DNA from 4 places in the Bradyrhizobium sp. I71 genome. Region 1 is predicted to be linked to each of the others. Evidence: predicted binding sites of a transcription regulator. Region 1 holds the regulator's gene; each other region holds the start of a gene.
The links. Region 1 encodes LexA, which represses DNA repair genes until DNA is damaged. Its sites were predicted from a motif close to TGTTCNNNNTGTGTTCNG; they were not measured.
Positions count from the first base shown of each region.

Region 1 (5,693 bases):
CTGCGTGACGCCGCTCGCGGACGGACGGCTTGTCGCGTTGGCGTTGCGCATCGACGCTCTGGCTGATGATTGCAGCCGCGCCGCGCTGGTGGTGACGGCGCGGCCCACGCCGCCCGATTGCGCGGCGATGGTGGTCGACAGGCCGCGGCTCGCCAGTCAGGGCGCGCTGGCTCTGACGCAGAGCGGTGACGGCTTCTCGGTTCGGGCGGTGAGGGCGAGAGGCACGAGCCGCCCCTGGCTGCCGGCCGGCGCCGGCGAGGGGGATTTCGACGGCAGCCTTGCGCCGAAGACGGCCGTGCCCCGCAACCGGGACGCAACGCCATCGGAGACGGACTTGCAGGCGGACGATTGAGGAGCGATGCGGGAGAGGTCGGTCGGGATCTCGCAGGACGCAAACCATACCATCTCGCCGGCCTCGGCCGGCGATGGCATTTCATTCCTGGCCCACGACCATCGGCCGGGGGCGACGACGTCAGCCGATCGGCAGGCGCGTGATCGTGGACCGCGTGTCGGCGACGATCTGCGGCTTGTGCTCGCGTTCGCCAACCGGCTGGGTCACCGGCAGTTGCAGCACCGTCGCGCGCTGGCCTTCGACGAGCTGTGTCACCAGCACGTATTTGCCGTCGGGGAATTCGATCGCGTCATGATGGCGATCGGGAATGTGCGGGTCGATCTTGCCGAACTTGCCGACGCGGGAGTTCACGGTGCGCGTCCAGATCCAGCGATTGTCGTAACGGACGTTGTCCGCGAAGGCGAGCTCCGTTCCCGGCAGCAAGCAGACCGCGACGGAGAGATCGGCTTCGGAGGCGAAGCCGCGCGTCGAGGTGCCGCGGAAGGTCGTCGTGACTATCGTCTCGCCGACTTCGGCGGGGCGCGTCGCGACAGCATGCAGGCTGTAGTCACACATCGGGTGCTCCTCATGCGAAGATAGCAACCCGCACCTCTTTTTGAGGCGCAGGCCTCTATCAGGGTGGAAGCACGCAACGCTCTGCTTCGTTGTAGGCAAATCTGCGGCTGGACGCCGCAAGCCGCGATCACATTATCTTTCCCGGATTCGATAGGAACAAAGCCGACGCCTGTGTATTCGGAAGGCGCGTGTCGGCGCCTCGCGGCGCCGACCAGCCAGAGCATTGCCAGCTCGCTTGCCGAATGGCGGTGCGATTGTATGGCAACGGCTTACGTCGCTGATGCTGCGATCGGCGCCGCAACATCGTCCATGGAAAGTCTGGCGCATCACGTGTCCTCGAACTCTCAGGCCCGCGAAGCGATGCTGCGTCGTGCGGCGTGTCGAGGATGGCGCCGAAAGAGGGGGCCGGACAATCTGAGCAGAACCGGAAAAACCATCCAGCCGGAGCGGACAGTGATCCGCTCCAATAGATATCGAACGACCGCTCAGTACTTGCGGTAAAGCCCGATCAGCTTGCCCTGAATCTTCACGCGGTTCGGCGGAAGAATGCGGACCTCATAGGCGGCATTGGCGGGCTCGAGCGCGATAGAGGCCCCGCGGCGGCGGAAGCGCTTGAGCGTGGCTTCCTCGTCGTCGATCAGCGCCACCACGATGTCGCCGGTATCGGCGCTCTCGTTGCGCTGGATCAGCGCCATGTCGCCGTCGAGGATGCCGGCCTCGACCATCGAATCGCCGCGCACTTCGAGCGCGTAGTGCTCGCCCGAGCCGAGCATGTCAGGCGGCACGCTGATGGTGTGGCTGCGGGTCTGCAGCGCCTCGATCGGCGTGCCGGCCGCGATGCGGCCCATCACGGGCACCGCGACGGGACGCTCGCCCTCGTCCACAGGCGGGCTGGAGGTCGTGCGGACCTTGCCGAGATTGCCCTCGATGACGCTCGGCGTGAAGCCGCGGCGACTGCCGGCGGCGGCCTGCAACTCGGGCAGCTTGATCACCTCGATGGCGCGGGCGCGGTTGGGCAGGCGGCGGATGAAGCCGCGCTCCTCAAGCGCAGTGATCAGGCGATGGATGCCTGACTTCGAGCGCAGGTCGAGCGCATCTTTCATCTCGTCGAAGGACGGCGGCACGCCGCTTTCCTTCAGACGTTCGCTGATGAATCGCAGAAGCTCGTATTGTTTGCGCGTCAACATCTCGACCAAAATCCCCCGGTTGATGTCGTTCAATTCCGAGACGAGGAAGTCAGCGATAAGCTGCTACACGTTCGAAACAAATCATGAACGGACACTATATGTTCGATATGTGTTCCGCAACTGCTTAATTTACGGTGAACAGAGCGAAGCTCGCGCCATGCGTGTGGCCGTGCAGCTCACACCGGCAGGCGCAGCACCTCGCAAGGCGTGCCGGCCTCGGCCCTCGGCGCGAACGGTGCGCGCACGAGAAGTACCTGCGCCGCAGCGAGATTCGCAAGCAGAGAGGAGTCCTGATGGCTGACGGGAAGGGCGACGAGCGTGCCGTCGTCACGCTGTTCCAGGCGCGCACGCAGATAGTCCTCGCGCTGGTCGTTGGCACCGAGATCGCGGCCCAGCACGGCGCGCTCGCGGCGATGATGAATCACTGAACGGCCCGACAGGGCGCGAATCAACGGCACCATGAACAGGAAGGCGCACACGTAAGACGACACGGGATTGCCGGGCAGGCCGATCACGCGCATTGCGCCGAGCCGTCCGTGCATCATCGGCTTGCCGGGCCGAATCGCGATCTTCCAGAACGCCATCGAGATGCCTTCGTCCTTGAGCGCCTGCTGGACCAGATCGTGGTCGCCGACCGAGGCACCGCCGGTCGTGATCAGGATGTCGGCGCCGCTCTCCCGGGCGCGACGGATGCCGGCGGAAGTGGCCTCCAGCGTATCGGCGGCAATGCCGAGGTCGATGGTCTCGGCGCCCGCGCTGCGGGCGAGCGCGTGCAGGGCATAGCCATTGGAATAGACGATCTGGCCGTGACCGGGCGTGGTGCCGGGCATCACCAGCTCGTCGCCGGTGGCGAGAATCGCGACCCTCGGACGGCGGCAGACGGCGAGATGCGGGTGATTCATTCCGGCGGCCAGCGCGAGATCGCGCTCCGTGAGACGGCTTCCCTTGCGGAGCAGCACGTCTCCCTCGCGGAAGTCGACACCGGCGGGGCGGATGTGCCGCCCGGAAATCGCGGCTTCCTTGATCGTGACAAGCTTGCCTTCCGCGACAGTGTCCTCCTGGATCACGACCGCATCGGCGCCGTCGGGAACGACGCCGCCGGTGAAGATCCGCACGGCTTCGCCGGGGCCAACCCTTCCCGCGAACGGGCGACCCGCCGCGACCTCGCCGACCACCGCCAGCCTGGAATCGACCGTTGCCGCGTCAGCCGCGCGCACGGCGTAGCCGTCCATCGCCGACATGGCCTGCGGTGGCTGCGTGCGCCGCGCCGCGACGTCGCGCGCAAGCACGCGATGGTAGGCCTCATCGAGGGAAACCATCTCTTCAGGTAGCGGCTCTGCATCCGCCAGCACCGCGGCAAGCGCGTCAGAAACGGGCATGAGGGCCACGAGCGGAAACTCCTGCAAATCGTTGGCGAGAGTTCTAGCCGAGTGCAGGCGCGAGGCAAAGCAGCACGCAGGATGATTTATCCGGCGCGATTTCCGTCGCGGCGGCGGGAGTTCACGTCCGCCGCGGCATGATCCTGAAGGCGAGACAGACCGGCACGAGGATAGCCATGGCGAGGACGAGAATGACGAGCGCCACGGCCGACATCGGTCAACGTCCTGCCGGATCGCTCGGACCGACATCCGGTGCGACGTCGGGAGCTCTGGGATTCGGATCCTTGTCAGGCAGCGGATCGGCCAGGGACTTCAGGTCGGCCGCCTTGCTGATCAGCTTGGCGGAAAGGTCAGAATCCGAGGTGGTTCTGGCGAATTCAAGCAGGAGAGAGGCTTGCTTGGTGAGATAGGTTTTGCCCAGCACGTCGATCAATCCGATGTAGAAGTCCCAACGGACTCATGAGTCCGAAGGGTGGTACTCCGTTCCCGGAACTCCGTACAAAAATGCACAAAGCGGCTCGGTTCCTCATCTCCTGCAAATTTGGCTCCGGGAACCGCGGGCATGACCTGTCGCGGCGACTGCCTGGCATTCAGATGCCAAGCGCCCTCAACGCATTCCCGACGTCGCCGGGTGACGTCACGTGCACGGCGTTCAAGCCGCGCGCCCGCGCGCCCTCGATGTTCTCGGCGAGGTCATCGAAGAATACGATGCGACCGGCCGGCACGCCGATCGCGGCGACGACGTGGTCGAACGCCTCCGGGTCCGGTTTGCGCAGGCCGATGCTGGACGACAGATACAGCTCGCGGAAGTGGCCGAGCACGCCGGCATATTCCTTTGAGAAATAGTCCACATGCGGCCGATTGGTGTTGGAGAAGGCATAGAGCGGCATCTGCTTCGCCGCGCGCGGCAACAGCTCGGCGATGTCGGGCATCTCGCCTGCGAAGATCGCGTTCCAGCCTTCCAGGAACTGCGCGTCCGAGATGCCGATTCCAAGTGACGCGCGCAGCGAGGCGAAATAGTCCTCGTCGCTGATCTTGCCCATCTCGTGCAGCCGGTAGGCCTCGTCACGCGCATAGCGCGCGACGATGGCCTCGGGCTGGCAACCGGCATGTCCCGCCCAGCAGGCGATCGCCTTGGAGAAGTCGATGTCGAGCACGACGCGCCCGAGGTCGAACAGAAGCGCATCCGCGCTGCCGGGAGAAAGCGATGTCATTGCGTCCTTTTCACTTCAGTATCGGCAAGTCAGTAGCGATAGGGTTCATGGTCGAACAGCGGGAACGCGCTGAACACGCTGGGCGCGTTGGTGGCGGTCGCCGGATGCAGGCAGGATTTGTCGACCTCGGCGAATGAGGTGGCGCCCAGGAGGCCAAGGCAGCGCAGCACCTCGTCCTCGAGCAGTTCCAGCATCCGGGTGACACCGGCTTCGCCCGCCGCCGCCAGCGCCCAGCATTGCAGCCGCCCGATGCCGACGAGGTCCGCGCCCGCCGCGATCGCCTTGACGATGTCGGTGCCGCGACAGATGCCGCCGTCGACCATGATCTTGGCGCGGCCCTTCACGGCATCGACAATTTCAGGCAGCACATGCATGGCGCCGCGGCCGTGGTCGAGCTGGCGGCCGCCATGGTTGGAGACGTAAATCCACTCGACGCCGTGATCGAGCGCGATCAGCGCGTCCTCGGCGGTGGCAATGCCCTTGAGGATCAGCGGTATTTTGAACTTGTCCTTGATCATCTTCACGGTCCGCCACTCCAGGCCCTTCTGGAAATCGCCGCCGGTGGCGCGCAGACGGCTCTCGCGAACGTAGCGCTTGGCGATGTCGCGTTCACGACGGCTGTAATGGGCGGTGTCGACGGTCAGGCAGAAGGCGGCATAGGCGTTCTGCTCGGCCCGGCTGACGACATCGGCGACGAAGGCATCGTCGCCGCGGACATAAAGCTGATAGAGTCGCAGCGCGTCGGGTGCGGCTTCGGCGGTCGTCTCCAGTCCTGGCTCGGATACCGAGCTCAGCATGTGCGCCGCACCGAAAGTGCCGGCGGCGCGTGCCACGCTTGCCGCGCCATCCGGATCGAAGATCTCGAGGGCGCCGACCGGGGCGAGCACCACCGGCAGGCGCATCCTGCGGCCGAATTGATCGACCCCTCCGTCGACCCTGCGGACATCGCGCAGCACGCGCGGGCGGAAGGCGATCTCGTCCAGCGCCATGCGGTTGCGGCGCATCG
Region 1 covers NZ_CP059398.1:7,825,233-7,830,925, reverse strand. Annotated here, with positions in the region: gene FJV43_RS00005 (ComEC/Rec2 family competence protein) at 1-352, shown strand, start outside; gene FJV43_RS37125 (hypothetical protein) at 473-907, opposite strand; gene lexA (transcriptional repressor LexA) at 1,393-2,094, opposite strand; gene glp (gephyrin-like molybdotransferase Glp) at 2,271-3,482, opposite strand; gene FJV43_RS37110 (hypothetical protein) at 3,691-3,897, opposite strand; gene FJV43_RS37105 (HAD-IA family hydrolase) at 4,064-4,687, opposite strand; gene FJV43_RS37100 (alpha-hydroxy acid oxidase) at 4,717-5,693, opposite strand, start outside.

Region 2 (5,693 bases), 970 kb from region 1:
AGGGTGGGTCAGCGGGCGGTCGCGCGAAGCGCAGGCCGCCGGCGTAACCCACCACTTCAGCTTTCGCGGAGATAAACAGTGGTGGATTACGCCTTCGGCTAATCCACCCTACTACACCGAAATGCGCCGCTAGGGCGAGATCAACGACCGGCGCTCGCCATCCCAGCGCCAAAGCCGTTCACTGGTGAGACGCGTGCCGCCCCACCAGCGTTTGATCGGGTTGGGACCGCGAAAATCTTCCCGGCCGGCCAGGACCGCTTCGCCAAACTCCGTCAGCGACAGCCGGCTCCGGCGAAAGGCAGCATTGCGACTTCTCGCGTTGTCCGGATCGAGTGTCGCCAGCTTGCCGTCCAGACCCGCGATCGCTGGCGCCGGACCAAATGCGAGCCCTTCGAGCAGCGCGCCCAATTCCCACGGATCGAACACGCGTGTTGCCAGCGCGCCCAGCCGAAACAGCTCATCGGTGCGATTGTGTCCACCTGCAATCCGCTCGAGCAGCCGAGTCTCGGTCGCGCCCAGTCCCGTCGCCGGCGACGGCAGTTCTGCGAGCAGGTCTTCCATGGCCGGCTTCAGGAAAGACAGCTTGCCGAGCGGCCTGCCGAGCAGCCCGGCGCAAAGCTCGGGCGTCGGCGCGCGGTAAGCTTCCCAGGCCATGCTGGCGATCCCAAGATCGCTTTCCGTGATATCGACCTGCCGCACGTCACGGTGACGAAGCTCTGAGGGATCTGCTCCGCGCAGATCGAAATCGACGCGTCGCAATCTCAGCTTCTCCGTGATGGATGGTTCGGAACGCAAGTAATCGAGGAGCCAGATCAACTGCAATTGACTATTGGGTTCAGGATCGAACCACAGTTCGATGAGATCGACCCCGTAGGTTTCGCAGACCCAGAGCAACGCACCCGCCCGATCCTGGCGCCTGAGAAGGGGCGATTGACGGACGCCGACGCAATCCGACCAGTGCATCCCGTTAGACCACCACCTGGAGGCGAGATAGCTGTTGAGGTGGTCAGCCGTGGGAAGTGGCCCGGAAGCGAAGCGATAGATGAAGGGGACGACCATGTCGGCGCGATCGGCGTGGGCAAGACCGACGCCGGACGAGCTGGTCAAGATCACACGCTTCATCTCGACGCGTCCTTCCTCACGCCAAACGAAACGGGCACCGAAGACGTCGGCAACTCAACGTCCTCAGTGCCCGCTCCTCGCGAAAAACTTTTCGTTGGTCGAAGCTTACTCGTCCGCCGGCTCCTCGCCGTCGGCGTCGCGCTCCGGCGTGCCGGCCAGAATCTGCTCGGCGATCAGGCCGGAGTTCTGGCGGATCGCGGTCTCGATCTTGGCGGTGATGTCGGGGTTGGCCTTCAAGAACGCCTTCGAGTTCTCGCGGCCCTGACCGAGGCGCTGGCTGTCATAGGAGAACCAGGCGCCGGACTTCTCGACGATGCCGGCCTTGACGCCGAGATCGAGGATCTCGCCCATCTTGGAGACGCCCTCGCCGTACATGATGTCGAACTCGACCTGCTTGAACGGCGGCGCCAGCTTGTTCTTCACCACCTTGACGCGGGTGGTGTTGCCGACCACCTCGTCGCGCTCCTTGATCGCGCCGATGCGGCGGATGTCGAGGCGGACGGAGGCGTAGAATTTCAACGCATTGCCGCCGGTCGTCGTTTCCGGCGAGCCGTACATCACACCGATCTTCATGCGGATCTGGTTGATGAAGATCACCATGGTGTTGGACTTGTTGATGGAGGCCGTGAGCTTGCGCAGCGCCTGGCTCATCAGGCGGGCCTGCAGACCCGGCAGCGCATCGCCCATCTCGCCCTCGAGCTCGGCCTTCGGCACCAGCGCCGCGACCGAATCGATCACCATCACGTCGACCGCGCCCGAGCGCACCAGCGTGTCGCAGATTTCCAGCGCCTGCTCGCCGGTGTCCGGCTGCGAAATCAGGAGCTCGTCGATGTTGACCCCGAGCTTGCGGGCATAGACCGGGTCGAGCGCGTGCTCGGCGTCGATGAAGGCGCAGATGCCGCCCTTCTTCTGCGCTTCCGCCACCGTATGCAGCGCCAGCGTGGTTTTGCCCGAGGATTCCGGCCCGTAGATCTCGACGATACGTCCCTTGGGCAGGCCGCCGATACCGAGCGCGATGTCGAGCCCGAGCGAGCCGGAGGACACCGCCTCGATGTCCATGGACCGGTCGTTCTTGCCGAGCTTCATCACCGAGCCCTTGCCGAACTGGCGCTCGATCTGCGAGAGCGCGGCGGCCAGAGCTTTACTCTTGTCCATGGAAGATCCTTCGACGATACGCAAGGCAGTTGCGGACATTGGGTCGTGCTCCTTATGGCGAGGATTCGCGTGAGGGACAAACAATTGGCGAGGCAGCTCGGCGATAAAAGCAATGTACCCTATTTGTTCCAGGTTCGCAATATGTTCTTTTGCGGAAGATGCGGGTGCTGGCCTGTTTCCGACCGCAGTGGCCTGGTTTGATTTTGGGAGTGGCCCAGTTTGGACTTTTGGTGCTGGGAGGGCGGGAGAAACCCGTCTGCGCATTTTACGGCGCCCCAGCTGATCGCCTCGCCAAGTCAAACTCTCCCGGCTTGGCTAAGGCCGCCCGCGTTCTAGTGCCAGCTGGATCGAAGTTCAAACTGGCAGAGTAAGGCCACCTCAGTTGGCGGCCTCTTCGTTTTTTCGTCTTTGTTCAAAAGGGACCTCCATCGCGTTTACTGTCCCGAGCGCCTCGTCTTCATCGATGAGACCTGTCATCGCCCGGTCGCAGTCATGGAGCTTCGCAGTCATGGAGCTGCGGTCGTTATGCTCGCCGGAGAGGCCAGCCCCTCGCATCTATGAGTGCACAGTCTCACACTCTCCTGCTTCACGCGGTCGGGAACACGCTATCGTGGCGATGATTCGGATGGCTGATCCGCGCGTGAAGAGGGGTGGGGGTTTATGCTTAAGGGGCGAGCCCGGTGGCATCGCATGATGTCACGGGCGGTGCGTGCGGGCTTTGTGCTCGGCGCGATGGTGTCGTGCGGCCTGGCTGGACAGGAGGCGGTCGCGGCCGAGAACGGGGCGGGTTTCTATCTGCTCGGCGGACGCGGGCCGATGGCGGGCTATCTGGCCTCGCCCGGGGTCTATTTCGAGAGCGACACCTATGTCTACGACGCGTCACTCGATGCGAAGAAATTGCTGCCGGCGGGCGGGCGGATCGTCGCGGATGTCCGCAGTCAGGTGCGGGCCGATTTCCTGAGTGGGACCTGGGTGACGCCCTGGCAGTTTCTCGGCGGCAATCTCGCCGTCGGCGCCACCATGCCTGTCGGCTATGTCCGCGTCTCGGCAGGCGTCGAATACGACGCGCCCGCGACGAAACAGGTCATCAACCAGGCGCTGCGCGACAGTGCGACGGTCGTCGGCGACCCCGTGGTCTCTGCGATGCTCGGCTGGCATTCGGGCAAATTCCACTGGACCACGGGCGTCATGGTCAACATGCCGGTCGGGGACTATCGCGACGGGGAGCTCGCCAATCTGGCCTTCCACCGCTGGGCGAGCGATCTGTCCGGCGCCCTGACCTGGTTTGATCCCGACACCGGGATCGATCTGTCCACCGCGGTCGGCATGACCTTCAACGGCACCAACAACGCGACCGACTACCGGACCGGCACCGAATTCCACGTCGAGTGGGCGGCCTCGAAGGCGCTGACCAGCGCGCTCTCGGCCGGCGTCATCGGCTATCACTACCAGCAGCTCACGGGCGACAGCGGCGCCGGCGCCACGCTTGGCGCCTTCAAGGGGCGCGTGACGGCGCTCGGCGGCACGATCGCTTATAATTTCGAGGCGGGGACGACGCCTGTCTCGGCGCGGATCAAGGTGCTGCGCGAGTTCGAGGCCGAGAATCGCGCCTGCGGGACCGTGGGTTTGCTCACCGTGGCGCTGCCCCTCACTGCGGCACGCTAAAGCATGATCCGGAAAAGTGCGAAGCGGTTTTCCGGAAAGATCATGCGTAAGCAACAACCTAAAGCGCGATGACGTTTCATCCAAATCTCATCGCGCTTTAGCCATGAAAAGGGGCCGCGCCATCGCGCGGCCCTCGCTGTTCGGGACGAACGGCCGTCGTCCTCAGGACTTGTTGAACTCGAGCGGCGGCGGCGTCAGGTTGAGCTTGAAGGGTGCGACCTGCAGACCCTTGGCGTCGAGGTCGAAGCTCATCAGATCGACGGTCCGGAGCACCTGATCCCTGTAGCCCTTGATGTAGTACTTCTTCGCACGCAGATCGGCGATCGAGGTCCATTGCGTGTATTCGAGCTCGCCGCCCTTCGCCGCGGAGTCGATGAAGCCGATCGGAATGTCGAAATTGTTCATGATGTGCTCGACGAGGCGCACCGTCTGCGGGCCGTCGGCAACCTGCTTGGCCGAAGCGGCGTAGCCCAGCGCCCGGATGAAGCGCGAGGGCGGCGTTGGATCGCCGGGAATGCCAAGCAGGCCCGAGCCCTGGCCGAAGGGTTCGAAGCTCTTGCTTCCGATCTTGAGCGCGGCAGCGCCGACCGGCGAGATCCTGACGTAGTTGCGGACATTGGTGAGATGCCAGTCGAAGGTCGGCGAGTTGGTGAGGACACCGAGCGGGTTGTCATAGACCTTGAACTTGCCGTCGATCGGCTCGATCACGATCGAGGCGCCGGTGGCGTCATGGATCGGGAAATGGAAAGGCAGGGTGAAATTCACCATCGGCGCGGGCAGGTCGACGATCACCGCCTTGTCGAGCGCCGCCTCGACCTCCGCGACTGTCGCGAAGTTCGAGAGGACCCAGGTCAGGAACTCCCAGGGCGCGAGCGCCGTGCTCGGATCGGCCTTGTCGACAGGTGTGTAGCCGGCAAAGCCGGGGAAATAGAGTGCGCCGCCAGCGAGGCCTTTCTCATTCATGCCGTCCGAGACGAAGGGCTGGCCGAAGCTCATGACGCCGACGAAGCCGTAGCGGCTGCTCCATTTCGGGGCCGCCATCTTGGCCGGACGCGTGCCGATGAATTCATGGTTGCGCGGTACGACGACGACGTCGGACTGGGTCTCCAGCGCGTACTCCAGGGTGCGGCCATAAACGGGCGTGCCGTCGGCCGCCAGCAGCAGAATGTTGGTGCAGGCCTGCGCCGGCGCTGCCGCCGCCATCGTGCCCGCCAAGACAGCGGCAATGCCCCGCCTGACAAATCCCCGGCCCCACTTGATCATGCCTCTGTCTCCTTTGTTGAAGCGGGTCTTGATAGGTGGACGGAGCCGCAACAATCGTGAACATGCGCGGCCTCTCATCGCGTTCTGCGCCGAAAAGGAGCGCTGCGGTGAATCGGAGCTTAATTGCCCGACTCGGCAGCTCTCCTGGTTCGGAATCATCCCGGTGCCGCTCGCGCTGGCGCCAGTCGTCGCGACCTCGCCGATCCTGCTCCATATCGGCCTGGACCGGCTGGCTCAGGCGAAGCTCGTTCCCGCAGATGCGCTGGATGCGTCGACGAAGCGAGCGATGCCTGGTGAACTGGACAAGGTTGCAGATCAGGCTCGCGCCAAGCGCGAGGGGTTCAGAGGCTTCGTTCGAAAGCATGCGAGCCGCTCGCTCACGCCAAAGGCGCCAAGTGCGAGCGCGACTGCGGCTCGCTTGAGCCACGCTAGGCAGCTGGATAGCGGGAACATCAGGCTCCGATGCGCCGCTAAGATCAAACGGCAGA
Region 2 covers NZ_CP059398.1:959,338-965,030, forward strand. Annotated here, with positions in the region: gene FJV43_RS04820 (hypothetical protein) at 130-1,122, opposite strand; gene recA (recombinase RecA) at 1,228-2,316, opposite strand; gene FJV43_RS37140 (hypothetical protein) at 2,656-2,787, opposite strand; gene FJV43_RS04830 (transporter) at 2,968-3,942, shown strand; gene FJV43_RS04835 (choloylglycine hydrolase family protein) at 4,105-5,205, opposite strand.
Region 2: a site for LexA is predicted at 2,391-2,408, ahead of recA (recombinase RecA). Genes of this name have one in related genera too.

Region 3 (5,693 bases), 2.4 Mb from region 1:
GCGAGCCTGGCGGTCGACATGTTGGCGAAATCGAGCGGCTCGCGCGGCGTGCGCTGCGCCAGATGATCGGCCTGCCAGGCCTTGCTGTCGGCAAGTCCTGCAATACGCGACATCAAGGGGTCGTCGGGATCGACATGCACGCCACCGAGCAGCCAGCGCAACCGGTCATTGTGCCCGGCCTCGTGCTCGATGCGCGCGATCACCTCCTCGCCGTGTGCGTAGAGCAGCGACAGCAGGAACTTGTCGTTGAGCTGCATCACGGTCGGCTTGTCGGCCTCGGACTTGAGCACCTCCAGCACGAGATCGAGCGCCTGTTGCGGCCGGCGGTGCGGCAGACGGTCGAAATAGAGTTTCAAGGCCCAGATGCTGCCGACCTGGTCGCGCCGGCTGACGCGTTGAAGCGCGCACCACATCGACGCCAGCTCGCCGAGCGGCATCGGGTCCAGGAACGCCTCCGTCTCATCAGGCGTCTGCAGCTGCGGCGCAGCCGCGATGACCTCGAGCAATCCAGCGTCGCCCGTCAGCCCCATTCTTCCTACTCCAATCCGTGTGCGAGAGCGGCGATGCCGTGCGCCGCACATCGGATTAGTAATGGGATTGAACCGGCGGGTTCACCGGTTGCGGCAGTCAGTCGTCTTCGGACGGATCGGTGCCGAACAGGCCGAACTGAGACGGATCGCGGCTGGGCTCGGCGAGACCGAGATGGCGGAAGGCGTGCGAGGTGAGCAGCCGGCCGCGCGGAGTGCGCTGCAGATAGCCGCACTGGATCAGATAGGGCTCGATGATGTCCTCGATCGCATCGCGCGGCTCGGACAGCGCGGCGGCCATGGTCTCGACACCGACCGGGCCGCCGCCATAGTTGAGCGCGATGGTCGTGAGATAGCGGCGGTCCATGGCGTCTAGGCCGGCGGCGTCGACCTCGAGCGCGCTCAGCGCGTGGTCGGCGATCTTGCGGTCGATCGTGGCGGCATCGGCCGCCGAGGCGAAATCGCGGACGCGCCGCAGCAGGCGGCCGGCGATGCGCGGCGTGCCACGGGCCCGGCGCGCGATCTCGTTGGCGCCGTCCGCGCTCATGCCGACATTGAGCACGCGCGCGCCGCGGCTGACGATGCTCTCCAACTCCTCGATCGTGTAGAAATTCAGCCGCACCGGGATGCCGAAGCGGTCGCGCAGCGGATTGGTCAAAAGGCCTGCGCGCGTGGTGGCGCCGACGAGCGTGAACTTGGACAGCTCGATCTTCACCGAGCGCGCGGCGGGCCCCTCACCGATGATGAGGTCGAGCTGAAAATCCTCCATCGCGGGATAGAGCACTTCTTCCACGGCCGGGCTGAGGCGATGGATCTCGTCGATGAAGAGCACGTCGCGCTCTTCGAGATTGGTGAGGAGGGCGGCGAGATCGCCGGCCTTGGCGATGACAGGCCCCGAGGTGGCGCGAAAGCCGACGCCGAGCTCCTTGGCCACGATCTGCGCCAGCGTGGTCTTGCCGAGGCCGGGCGGCCCGACGAACAGCACGTGATCCAGCGCCTCGCCGCGCTTGCGCGCCGCCTCGATGAAGATCGACAGGTTCTTGCGCGCCTGCTGCTGGCCGACGAAATCGGACAGCGATTGCGGACGCAGCGCGGTATCGCCGACATCGTCGCTGCGGCGCTCGGGAGTGACCATGCGGCTGGCCTTGGGATCGCTCACTTCGCGAGCTCCTTCAGGCCAAGACGAATGAGCTGCGCGGTCTCGGCATTCTCGCCCGCACTACGCGACGCCGATGCAATGGCGGCGGCGGCCTGCGGCTGGCCGTAGCCGAGATTGACCAGCGCGGAGATCGCATCCGCCACCGGGCGCGGCGCGCGCTGGTCGTCGACGGCGCCGGCGAGATGCACGACGGCGGGATCGACATTGGCAAAGGCCGGCGCCTTGTCCTTCAACTCGGTGACGATGCGCTCGGCGACCTTGGGGCCGACGCCGGGCGTGCGTGCCACCGCGGCCTTGTCGCGCAGCGCAATGGCATTGGCGAGATCGGCCGGCGCCAGCGTGCCGAGCACGGCGAGCGCGACCTTGGCGCCGACGCCCTGCACGGTCTGGAGCAGGCGAAACCATTCGCGCTCCTGGTCGGTGCGGAAGCCGAACAGCTTGATCTGGTCCTCGCGGACATAGGTCTCGATCGACAGCACGGCGGCTTCGCCGGGCGAGGGCAGATGCTGCAGCGTGCGCGAGGAGCAGTGCACCTGGTAGCCGACGCCGCCGACGTCGAGGATGACGAAATCCTCGCCGTAGGAATCGATCAGGCCCTTGAGCTTGCCGATCATCGCTGCGCACCCATCGCTTGAAGGACGCACGGCATCATCTGTCCGTTCCCTCCCCCCTTGTGGGGGAGGGTCAGGGAGGGGGGTGCCACACGGGGATTGTCTCGAAGGCGTGAGGACTGCGCGCCAGGCTCGTCAATGACGGCGGCACCGCCGCTGCGGCTACCCCTCTCCCCGACCCTCCCCGACAAGGGGGGAGGGAGCACACCGTCCATGCGGCTCATCTGTGCCTCACAACGCGCATTAGAGACCCGCCACCTTCAGCCGCAGCGCCGTGCTCTGGCGGTGATGGGCGTGAGTGATGGCGATGGCGAGCGCGTCGGCGGCGTCCGCGGACGGCGGCTCGGCCTTGGGCAGCAATATCTTCAGCATCATCGCGATCTGTTGCTTGTCGGCGTGACCGGCGCCGACCACGGTCTTCTTGACCTGGTTCGGCGCATATTCGGCGACAGAGATGCCGAACATTGCGGGCGCCAGCATGGCGACGCCGCGGGCCTGGCCGAGCTTCAGCGTGGCAACGCCGTCCTTGTTGACGAAGGTCTGCTCGACCGCCGCTTCCATCGGCTGGTGGTTGGAGAGAACGGCCGCGAGCCCTTCATGGATCGCGAGCAGGCGGCTCGACAGCGGCAGATCGTCCGGCGGCTCCACCGAACCGCAGGCGACGTAGATCAGGCGATTGCCTTCGGCCTCGATCACGCCCCAGCCGGTGCGGCGCAGGCCGGGGTCGATGCCGATGATGCGAACGGGGCCACGAATCGGGAGCGCGGTCATGGGCCAGTGATAGCGGCTGGCCGCCGCGGGGGAAACAGAAACAGAACGGAAGTAACAGGGGAAAGGCGGTCTCGTGCCCCGGGCGTAGCGCGGCACGCAGTGCCGCGACGCTGAACCGGGGCCCAGAAGGCGTCTGGACCCGGAGAACGATGGGTCCCGGCTCTGCGCAGCAGCGTTTCACGCTGCAGCGCGTCCGGGACACGCGAGCCCTACCCGCCCATCTTCGCGACCAGCGCGTCCGATATCTCGAAATTGGCGTAGACCTGCTGCACGTCGTCGTGCTCGTTGAGCAGGTCCATCAGCTTGAGCAGCTTCTCGCCGGTCTCGTCATCGACGGTGACCGTGTTCTGCGGCTTCCAGATCAGCGCGGCCTTGCGCGGCTCGCCGAACTTGGCTTCCAGCGCCTTGGCGACGTCGCGGTAGCCTTCGGTCGAGGCGTAGATCTCGTGGCCGTTCTCGCCCGAGACCACGTCGTCGGCGCCGGCCTCGATCGCGGCATCCAGCATGGCGTCGTCGGAGGCGACGCTGCGGTCATATTCGATGACGCCGGTGCGGTCGAACATGAAGGACACCGAGCCGGTTTCGCCGAGATTGCCGCCGGACTTGGTGAAGAAGGAGCGAATGTCGGAAGCGGCGCGGTTGCGGTTGTCGGTCAGCGCCTCGACGATGACGGCGACGCCGCCGGGGCCGTAGCCCTCGTAGCGGATCTCGTCATAGTTCTCGCCATCGCTGCCGAGCGCCTTCTTGATGGCGCGCTCGATGTTGTCCTTCGGCATGTTCTCCTGGCGCGCGGCGATCACGGCGGCGCGCAGGCGCGGGTTCATGGCGGGGTCGGGCGTGCCGAGCTTGGCCGCGACGGTGATTTCCCGCGCCAGCTTGCCGAACAGTTTCGACTTCTGGGCATCCTGCCGCCCCTTGCGGTGCATGATGTTCTTGAATTGGGAATGTCCGGCCATGCGTGGTCTCGTTAAGGAATCGTGCGCCAAGGTGAGCGTGGGAAGCGCGGCCTTATAGGCCGCCAACCCACCGGAATGAAAGAGGCTCTACGACTTTAAGGTAACACCGTACTCGCCCGTGCCTAGAGGTCAGGCACCGTTAACCCTGATTTCATTCCGGACTGCGAAAATAGCGCCCGACCGTTCTCCGACAAGAGAGGCCCGATGGCGTTCGGATTATTTCGGAAGCGTCTGCCGGACCCGGCTGCGCCTGCGACAGCCCTGGAGGCTCCGCAGCCGGCGGCCCATTCCGCGACCGCGCCGGCCGCCGAAAGTGATTCGGCCCGGGAAATCCTGGAACTGCTGGAACTCGAGCTGGGCGCGATGATCCGCCAGCTCGAACGCGCCGCCAATTCGGTGGCCGGCGGCGCCGAGGCGACCGCCGCGACGCTTGCCGCCATTCGCGACCGCACCGACGCCCTGACCGGCCGGACCAACGCGGCGCAGTCGACCGCCTCCACCTTCGCCCATGCCGCCGACAAGTTCACCCAGTCCGCGCAAGGGATCGGCGCGCAGGTCCGCAATGCCGGCAAGCTCGCCGACGAGGCCAGCGCCGCGGCGCAGGAAGCCCGCGCCAATGTCGAGCGCCTGCGCGAATCCTCCGCCGCCATCGGCAATGTCGTCAATCTGATCGCGCAGATCGCGCGGCAGACGACGCTGCTCGCGCTCAACTCCACCATCGAGGCCGCACGCGCCGGCGATGCGGGCAGAGGCTTTGCGGTCGTCGCCACCGAGGTCAAGGCGCTCGCGGTGCAGACCCAGGGCGCGACGGAAGAGATCACCAGGAAGATCGACGCGCTCCAGCGCGACGCCGCCGGCTCTGCCGATGCCGTGCACCGCATTTCGCAGGCGATCGAGGCGATCCGCCCGGTGTTCGACACCGTCAACGGCGCGGTCGCCGAGCAGAACGCCACGACCAGCGAAGTTTCCGGAAATGCCGCCAGCGCCTCGGAGTTCATCATCTCGGTCGGCGAGAGCGCGGCCGAGATCGATGCCGCGACCAAGGCGGCCGAGACCCATGGCGAGAGCGTCGCCAGCGCCGGCAAGGCCGTTACCACTTTTGCTCAAAAGCTGAAATCGCGCTGCGCCGTGCTGCTCGGCCAGAGCGAGCACGCCGACCGCCGCAAGACCGAGCGGCTGCCCTGCCATCTCAGGTTCGAGACCACGCGCGGGGTCATGCCGGTCTACGAAATCGCGATGGACGGCGTTCTGATCGGCGGCGCGGATGCAGCCAGGCTTGCACCGCAAGCGATGATCGAAGGCACCCTCGAAGACATCGGCGCCTGCCGCCTGCGCGTGGTCGAGCAATCCAAGGCAGGCGCCCGCGCGCAATTCGTTGGTGCCAGCGCCGCGCTCAACGAGAAGATCGAGGACAAGCTCTGGTCGATCCATGAGGAGAACACGGAGCTGGTCACCCGTGCCATGGAGGCGGGCAATGCGCTGACCAAGATATTCGAGCAGGCGGTCGCGCGCGGCGAGGTCAAGCTGGAGGACCTGTTCGACACGGACTACGTGGAAATTGCGGGCACCAATCCGCAGCAATTCCGCACGAAATATCTGGACTGGGCCGACCGCGCCCTGCCGCCGTTCCAGGAAGCCTTTCTGGCGAGGGAGCCGCGGATGGCGTTCT
Region 3 covers NZ_CP059398.1:2,415,067-2,420,759, forward strand. Annotated here, with positions in the region: gene FJV43_RS11950 (DUF6869 domain-containing protein) at 1-530, opposite strand, end outside; gene ruvB (Holliday junction branch migration DNA helicase RuvB) at 628-1,686, opposite strand; gene ruvA (Holliday junction branch migration protein RuvA) at 1,683-2,300, opposite strand; gene ruvC (crossover junction endodeoxyribonuclease RuvC) at 2,541-3,068, opposite strand; gene FJV43_RS11970 (YebC/PmpR family DNA-binding transcriptional regulator) at 3,278-4,024, opposite strand; gene FJV43_RS11975 (methyl-accepting chemotaxis protein) at 4,229-5,693, shown strand, end outside.
Region 3: a site for LexA is predicted at 3,099-3,116, ahead of ruvC (crossover junction endodeoxyribonuclease RuvC). Genes of this name have one in related genera too.

Region 4 (5,693 bases), 110 kb from region 1:
ATGTTGGTGATGACGCCCTCGAACGGCTTCTTGGTGTCGTAGGAGCGGACACCATCCTCGTAGGAGAACTTGATCTCATCGTCGCCGGAGCCGTAGAGGATCGCGTCTCGCGTCTTCTTCGGCAGATCCTTCCACTTGGTATCGAGCGTGAACTTGTAGTGCTTGCCGAGCGCGGTCAGCGTCTGCACGTAATAGGGCGATGAGGATTTGGCCCAGGGCGCGATCGCGCCCTTGCGCAGCGTCAGGTCCTTTTCGGGGATGACGAGGTCCTCGTCGACATGCTGCTCGACGCCGAGGCCGCCGCAGGCCGGGCAGGCACCATAGGGATTGTTGAACGAGAACAAGCGCGGCTCGATCTCGGGGATGGTGAAGCCGGAAACCGGGCAGGCGAACTTTTCCGAGAACAGGATGCGTTCGGGGCCGCTCTTGTCGTGGATCTTCGCGGTCTTCTTTTTCTCTTTCTCTTCGGCAGGCGCGGACGTCGGCGCGTCGGCGAACTCGACCACGGCGAGGCCCTCGGCGAGCTTCAGCGCGGTCTCGAAGCTTTCGGCGAGGCGCTGGCCGATGTCGGCGCGCACCACGATGCGGTCGACGACGACGTCGATGTCGTGCGGGAATTTCTTGTCCAGCGTCGGCGCTTCCGCGAGCTCATGGAAGGTGCCGTCGATCTTGACGCGCTGGAAGCCCTTCTTGAGCCATTCGGCAAGCTCCTTCCTGTACTCGCCCTTGCGGCCGCGCACGACCGGCGCGAGCAGATAGAGGCGGGTGCCTTCGGGCAGCGCCAGCACGCGGTCGACCATCTGCGAGACGGTCTGGCTCTCGATCGGCAGGCCCGTGGCCGGCGAATAGGGCACGCCGACGCGGGCCCAGAGCAGGCGCATGTAGTCGTAGATCTCGGTCACCGTGCCCACCGTGGAGCGCGGGTTCTTCGACGTCGTCTTCTGCTCGATCGAGATCGCCGGCGACAGGCCGTCGATCTGGTCGACGTCGGGCTTCTGCATCATCTCGAGGAACTGGCGGGCATAGGCCGACAACGATTCGACGTAGCGGCGCTGGCCCTCGGCGTAGATGGTGTCGAAGGCGAGCGAGGATTTGCCGGAACCGGAGAGGCCGGTGAACACCACCAGCTTGTCGCGGGGGATCTCGACGTCGATGTTCTTGAGGTTGTGCTCGCGCGCGCCACGGATCGTAATTGCGCGCAGGCTGGAGCCCGCGTTCTGTTGTTGGCGCTTCGCCTTGATCACTTCGTCCATCCCGCTGGTCCTTAAGGAATCCAAAGACGCGCGATCGCGCCAATGTTGAAGGCGCGCTTCGCCCGGAACCGGGAACGGCGCCGATGGGTATGGCAGCGAACGTAGGAAGAACGGCGGCGGATTTCCAGTGCGACTTGCGAATCGTCAACGGATTGTTGGCGCGCTGGCGGCATCTGGCAGCAGGAGCGGACACTTCGAGCGAAGTGTCCGGCAAAACAAAAAGGCCGGCGCTGGCGCCGGCCTTTCGTGACGATATGACGTCGGTCGCGATCCGTACTTAAGATCAGTACTTGGCGACGACCGGGGCGCCGAAGTGATAGTTCACGCCGACCTGCACGGTGTGCATCTCAAGCGTGTTGGTGGCGAGGGCGCCGGAGAAGTAGTCCTCGCCGCCGAGGCTGCGATAGAGGTACTCGCCCTTGACCGACCACTGCGGTGCGAAGAACGCCTCGACGCCAGCGCCGACCGTCCAGCCAGAGTGGAACTTGCTCTCCGACGCGCTGAGGCCGAGTGCGGAGACGGTGATCTTGTTGTCGACCCAGGCGTAGCCGCCGGTGCCGTACAACAGGACGTTGTTGACAGCCCAGCCGATACGGCCGCGCACGGTGCCCATCGCGTCAATCTTGGAGTTCAGCGTAGCAGTCGCAACACCGAAGCCGGGAACGACGGTTGCGCCCGTGATCGAGTCGCTGACATCAGCCCAGGCGCCATCCGCCTCAATGCCGAACACGACGTTGCCGGTCTGCCAATTGTAGCCGGCGGTGCCGCCGACGAAGCCGCCCTTCATCTTGATGTCGGAAGCGTCCTGCCAGGCGCCGCCGCCGACGATACCGAGGTAGAAGCCGGTCCAGTTGTAGACTGAGGCAACGGCCACAGGAGCCTTGGTGTAGGGGCGGGCTGCGAGATCAGCAGCCGAAGCGGGGGCCGCAAGAGCGAACAAACAGGCCGAAGCCAACAAAACTTTCTTCATCTTTAACTAAATCCCAGTCCCAGTTTCTGTTATTGCCTTCCGTGACCGGAAGGGCAGCGGACTCAACGGCCCAACTGAGGTTGTGCTTACACCACCAAAGCCGCAAGTTGTGTCTCCGAAAAGCCACAACGACGCAAAAGGTAATGGTTACTGACTCGTTTTCCCGGCAACCAATACGCGCCCAAAGAAGAAAGGCCGGCGCAAGGCCGGCCTTTGTTCTCCAACAATATCAGCGAGATATCAGTACCTTGCGATCATCGGGCCGCCCCAGCGATAGTTCAACCGGATGAGACCGATATCGACGTCCTGGCCGATGCGATTGGAGGCAGTGAAAACACCGAGCGGAGCCGTGACAAAATTGCCGGATCCGGTGAAGTCGATCGTGCGGTGGCCCAGGAAGATGTGATCGTACTCGAAGCCGACCGACCAGTTCGGCGCAAATCCGAACTCGACGCCCACGCCCACTGTACCGCCCCAACGGGTCTCGTTGGCCCGGTCGAACTCGAGGCCGGTCGCCACATCGTAGGTCCGATAGCGATCGCCGACGACGGCGGCGCCGCCCTTCACGTAGAGCAACACGTTGTTCCAGGCATAGCCGATCTGCCCGGTGATCAAACCGAAAGAGTCGATCGTGGACTGGTTGCGAAGGCCGGACACCGCGCTGATGTTGTCGCCGGAAAAATCGGCCCAGTTGCCCTGGCCCTCGAAGCCGAACACCCAGTTCGTCGACTGCCAGCGGTAGCCGACCTGGCCACCGACGGTGCCGCCCGTCGCATTGTGACAGCCCTCGCCGACCAGAACGCCGGTCGCCGGGGTCACGAAGTCCCAGCACTTGCGGCTTGTGCCGCCGCCGCCGTTGATACCGATGTAGAAGCCGCTCCAGTCGTAGATGGCGGCAACCGGCGCTGGAGCCTTGGTGTAGGGACGGGCGGCAAGATCGGCCGCGCTTGCGGGGGCCGCCAGCCCCAACGCCATTGCACTGATTGCACCAAAAAGAATCTTATTCATTGCAGTCTCCCCAGTTTCGCCCGCTTCTCGAAGTCCCCGAAGCGGGCTGATCAGGCGCGACGCCCATATGAACTAATTCCAAGGCAACGATAGCCCAAGGAAAGGGCAAAATCCGTCTCCGAAATGCCACACTCGCCTACTGATTGAAGTGGCTCCAACTTGATGAATGTTAAGCGGTTTTTGCCCTCCGCGGGAACCCGGAAAAGTTCCATCCGGGGTCCGCGCCATCGGCGTGTGACCAGTATCTGTTCAGTGCTTTTGGCGCGAAGAACAAATCTGGAACATAGCCGGGCGGGATGCTATATGTGGGGATAACCTTGGGGGTGGCGGGCTGATCGGTGTCCGCAAGCGTATAGGGTCGCGTCAACGGGGCGCAGAGGAACGCGGGCAGCGGGATTCGCCCTTTTGAAATTCAGTGGCATTCGGAGTGGAGACAGGCGATGGCGGGAAGCGTCAACAAGGTCATTCTGGTTGGAAATCTCGGCAAGGATCCTGAAATCCGCCGCACCCAGGACGGGCGGCCGATCGCGAATTTGAGCATCGCGACCTCCGAGACATGGCGTGACAAGGCGACCGGCGAGCGCAAGGAGAAGACCGAGTGGCATCGCGTGGTGATCTTCAATGAAGGGCTCTGCAAGGTCGCCGAGCAATACCTGAAGAAGGGCGCCAAGGTTTACATCGAGGGCGCGCTGCAGACCCGCAAATGGACCGACCAGAGCGGCGTCGAGAAGTATTCGACCGAGGTCGTGCTCCAGGGCTTCAACTCGACGCTGACGATGCTCGATGGCCGCGGTGGCGGCGGAGGAGGCGGCAGCTTCGGCGACGAGCCGGGCGGCGATTTCGGCTCCTCCGGTCCCGTCAGCAGCGCACCGCGCCGTCCCGTCGCCGCCGGCGGCGGCCGCAACAGCGACATGGACGACGATATCCCGTTCTGAGGACGAGGATCGAGAGACGCCGAGCGGACGGAGCTTGGCGTTTCGTATCAGTAATTCCGCCTAATCGATGGAGCGGGCTCGGGTTTTCCGGGCCCGCTTCATGTTCGGCTTGAACTCAAATCGTCCGACATCGGGGAGATGGACCGTCGCGGCCCCCCGGCTGCTGCGAACGGGGCTCGCGGGGCCTCCCTGGCTGCGCGGATTCTGGGGCATGGCGGCGGTTCCGCGGAGCCATTTCCGGGGCTGTCCGAGATATCCTGCTCTAAGCCGTAAGCCATTGGAAAAATAAGCGGAAAAAGCGCTTCTCGGCCCTCCGCGAGGGTGGTTATCCGCCCCCCGATGCGCTATATGATTCCCAGACAAAATCTCACCGGATTCCCCCTTGGCTGACGACGACAACAAGCCCGGCGACCAGCCGGCGCAACCCTCGGACATTCGCCCCGTCTCCATCTTCGAGGAGATGAAGAAGTCGTACCTCGACTACGCCATGAGCGTGATCGTGGCACGTGCGCTGCCCGATGCGCGCGACGGACTGAAGCCGGTACACCGCCGCATCCTGTTCTCGATGAACGAGCAGGGGCACACGCCCGACAAGAAGTACGTCAAGTCCGCCCGCGTGGTCGGCGACGTCATCGGTAAGTATCACCCGCACGGCGACCAGTCGATCTACGACGCCATGGTCCGCATGGCGCAGGACTTCTCGATGCGCGTGCCGCTGATCGACGGTCAGGGCAATTTCGGTTCGGTCGACGGCGATCCCCCGGCCGCCTATCGTTACACCGAAGCGCGCCTGACGAAGGCGGCGCTGGCTCTGCTGGCCGACATCGACAAGGACACCGTCGACTTCCAGCCGAACTACGACAACAACGAGACCGAGCCATCGGTCTTGCCGGCCAAGTTCCCGAACCTTCTCGTCAACGGCGCGGGCGGCATCGCGGTCGGCATGGCGACCAACATCCCGCCGCACAATCTCGGCGAGGTCATCGACGCCTGCGTCGCTCTGATCGACAACCCTGCGCTCACTATTGACGAGCTCATCAACATCGTGCCGGGACCTGACTTCCCGACCGGCGGCGTCATTCTCGGACGTGCGGGCATCCGCGCCGCCTATCACCTCGGCCGCGGCTCGATCGTCATGCGCGGCAAGGTCGCGATCGAGACCATCCGCAAGGAGCGCGAGGCGCTCATCATCACCGAGATTCCGTACCAGGTGAACAAGGCGACGATGGTCGAGCGCATCGCCGAGCTGGTGAAGGAAAAGAAGATCGAGGGCATCGGCGACCTGCGCGATGAATCCGACCGCGAAGGTTACCGCGTCGTCATCGAGTTGAAGCGCGACGCCGTGCCGGATGTGGTGCTGAACCAGCTGTATAGATTCACGCCGCTGCAGACGAGCTTCGGCGTCAACATGGTGGCGCTCGACAGCGGCCGTCCGCGGATCATGCATCTGAAGGAGCTGCTGGCGATCTTTGTCGACTTCCGTGAGCGGGTTGTCACGCGGCGCACCAAGTACCTGCTCGCCAAGGC
Region 4 covers NZ_CP059398.1:7,715,054-7,720,746, reverse strand. Annotated here, with positions in the region: gene uvrA (excinuclease ABC subunit UvrA) at 1-1,253, opposite strand, end outside; gene FJV43_RS36595 (hypothetical protein) at 1,337-1,534, shown strand; gene FJV43_RS36590 (outer membrane protein) at 1,537-2,223, opposite strand; gene FJV43_RS36585 (outer membrane beta-barrel protein) at 2,464-3,231, opposite strand; gene FJV43_RS36580 (single-stranded DNA-binding protein) at 3,672-4,166, shown strand; gene gyrA (DNA gyrase subunit A) at 4,549-5,693, shown strand, end outside.
Region 4: a site for LexA is predicted at 3,498-3,515, ahead of FJV43_RS36580 (single-stranded DNA-binding protein). Genes of this name have one in related genera too.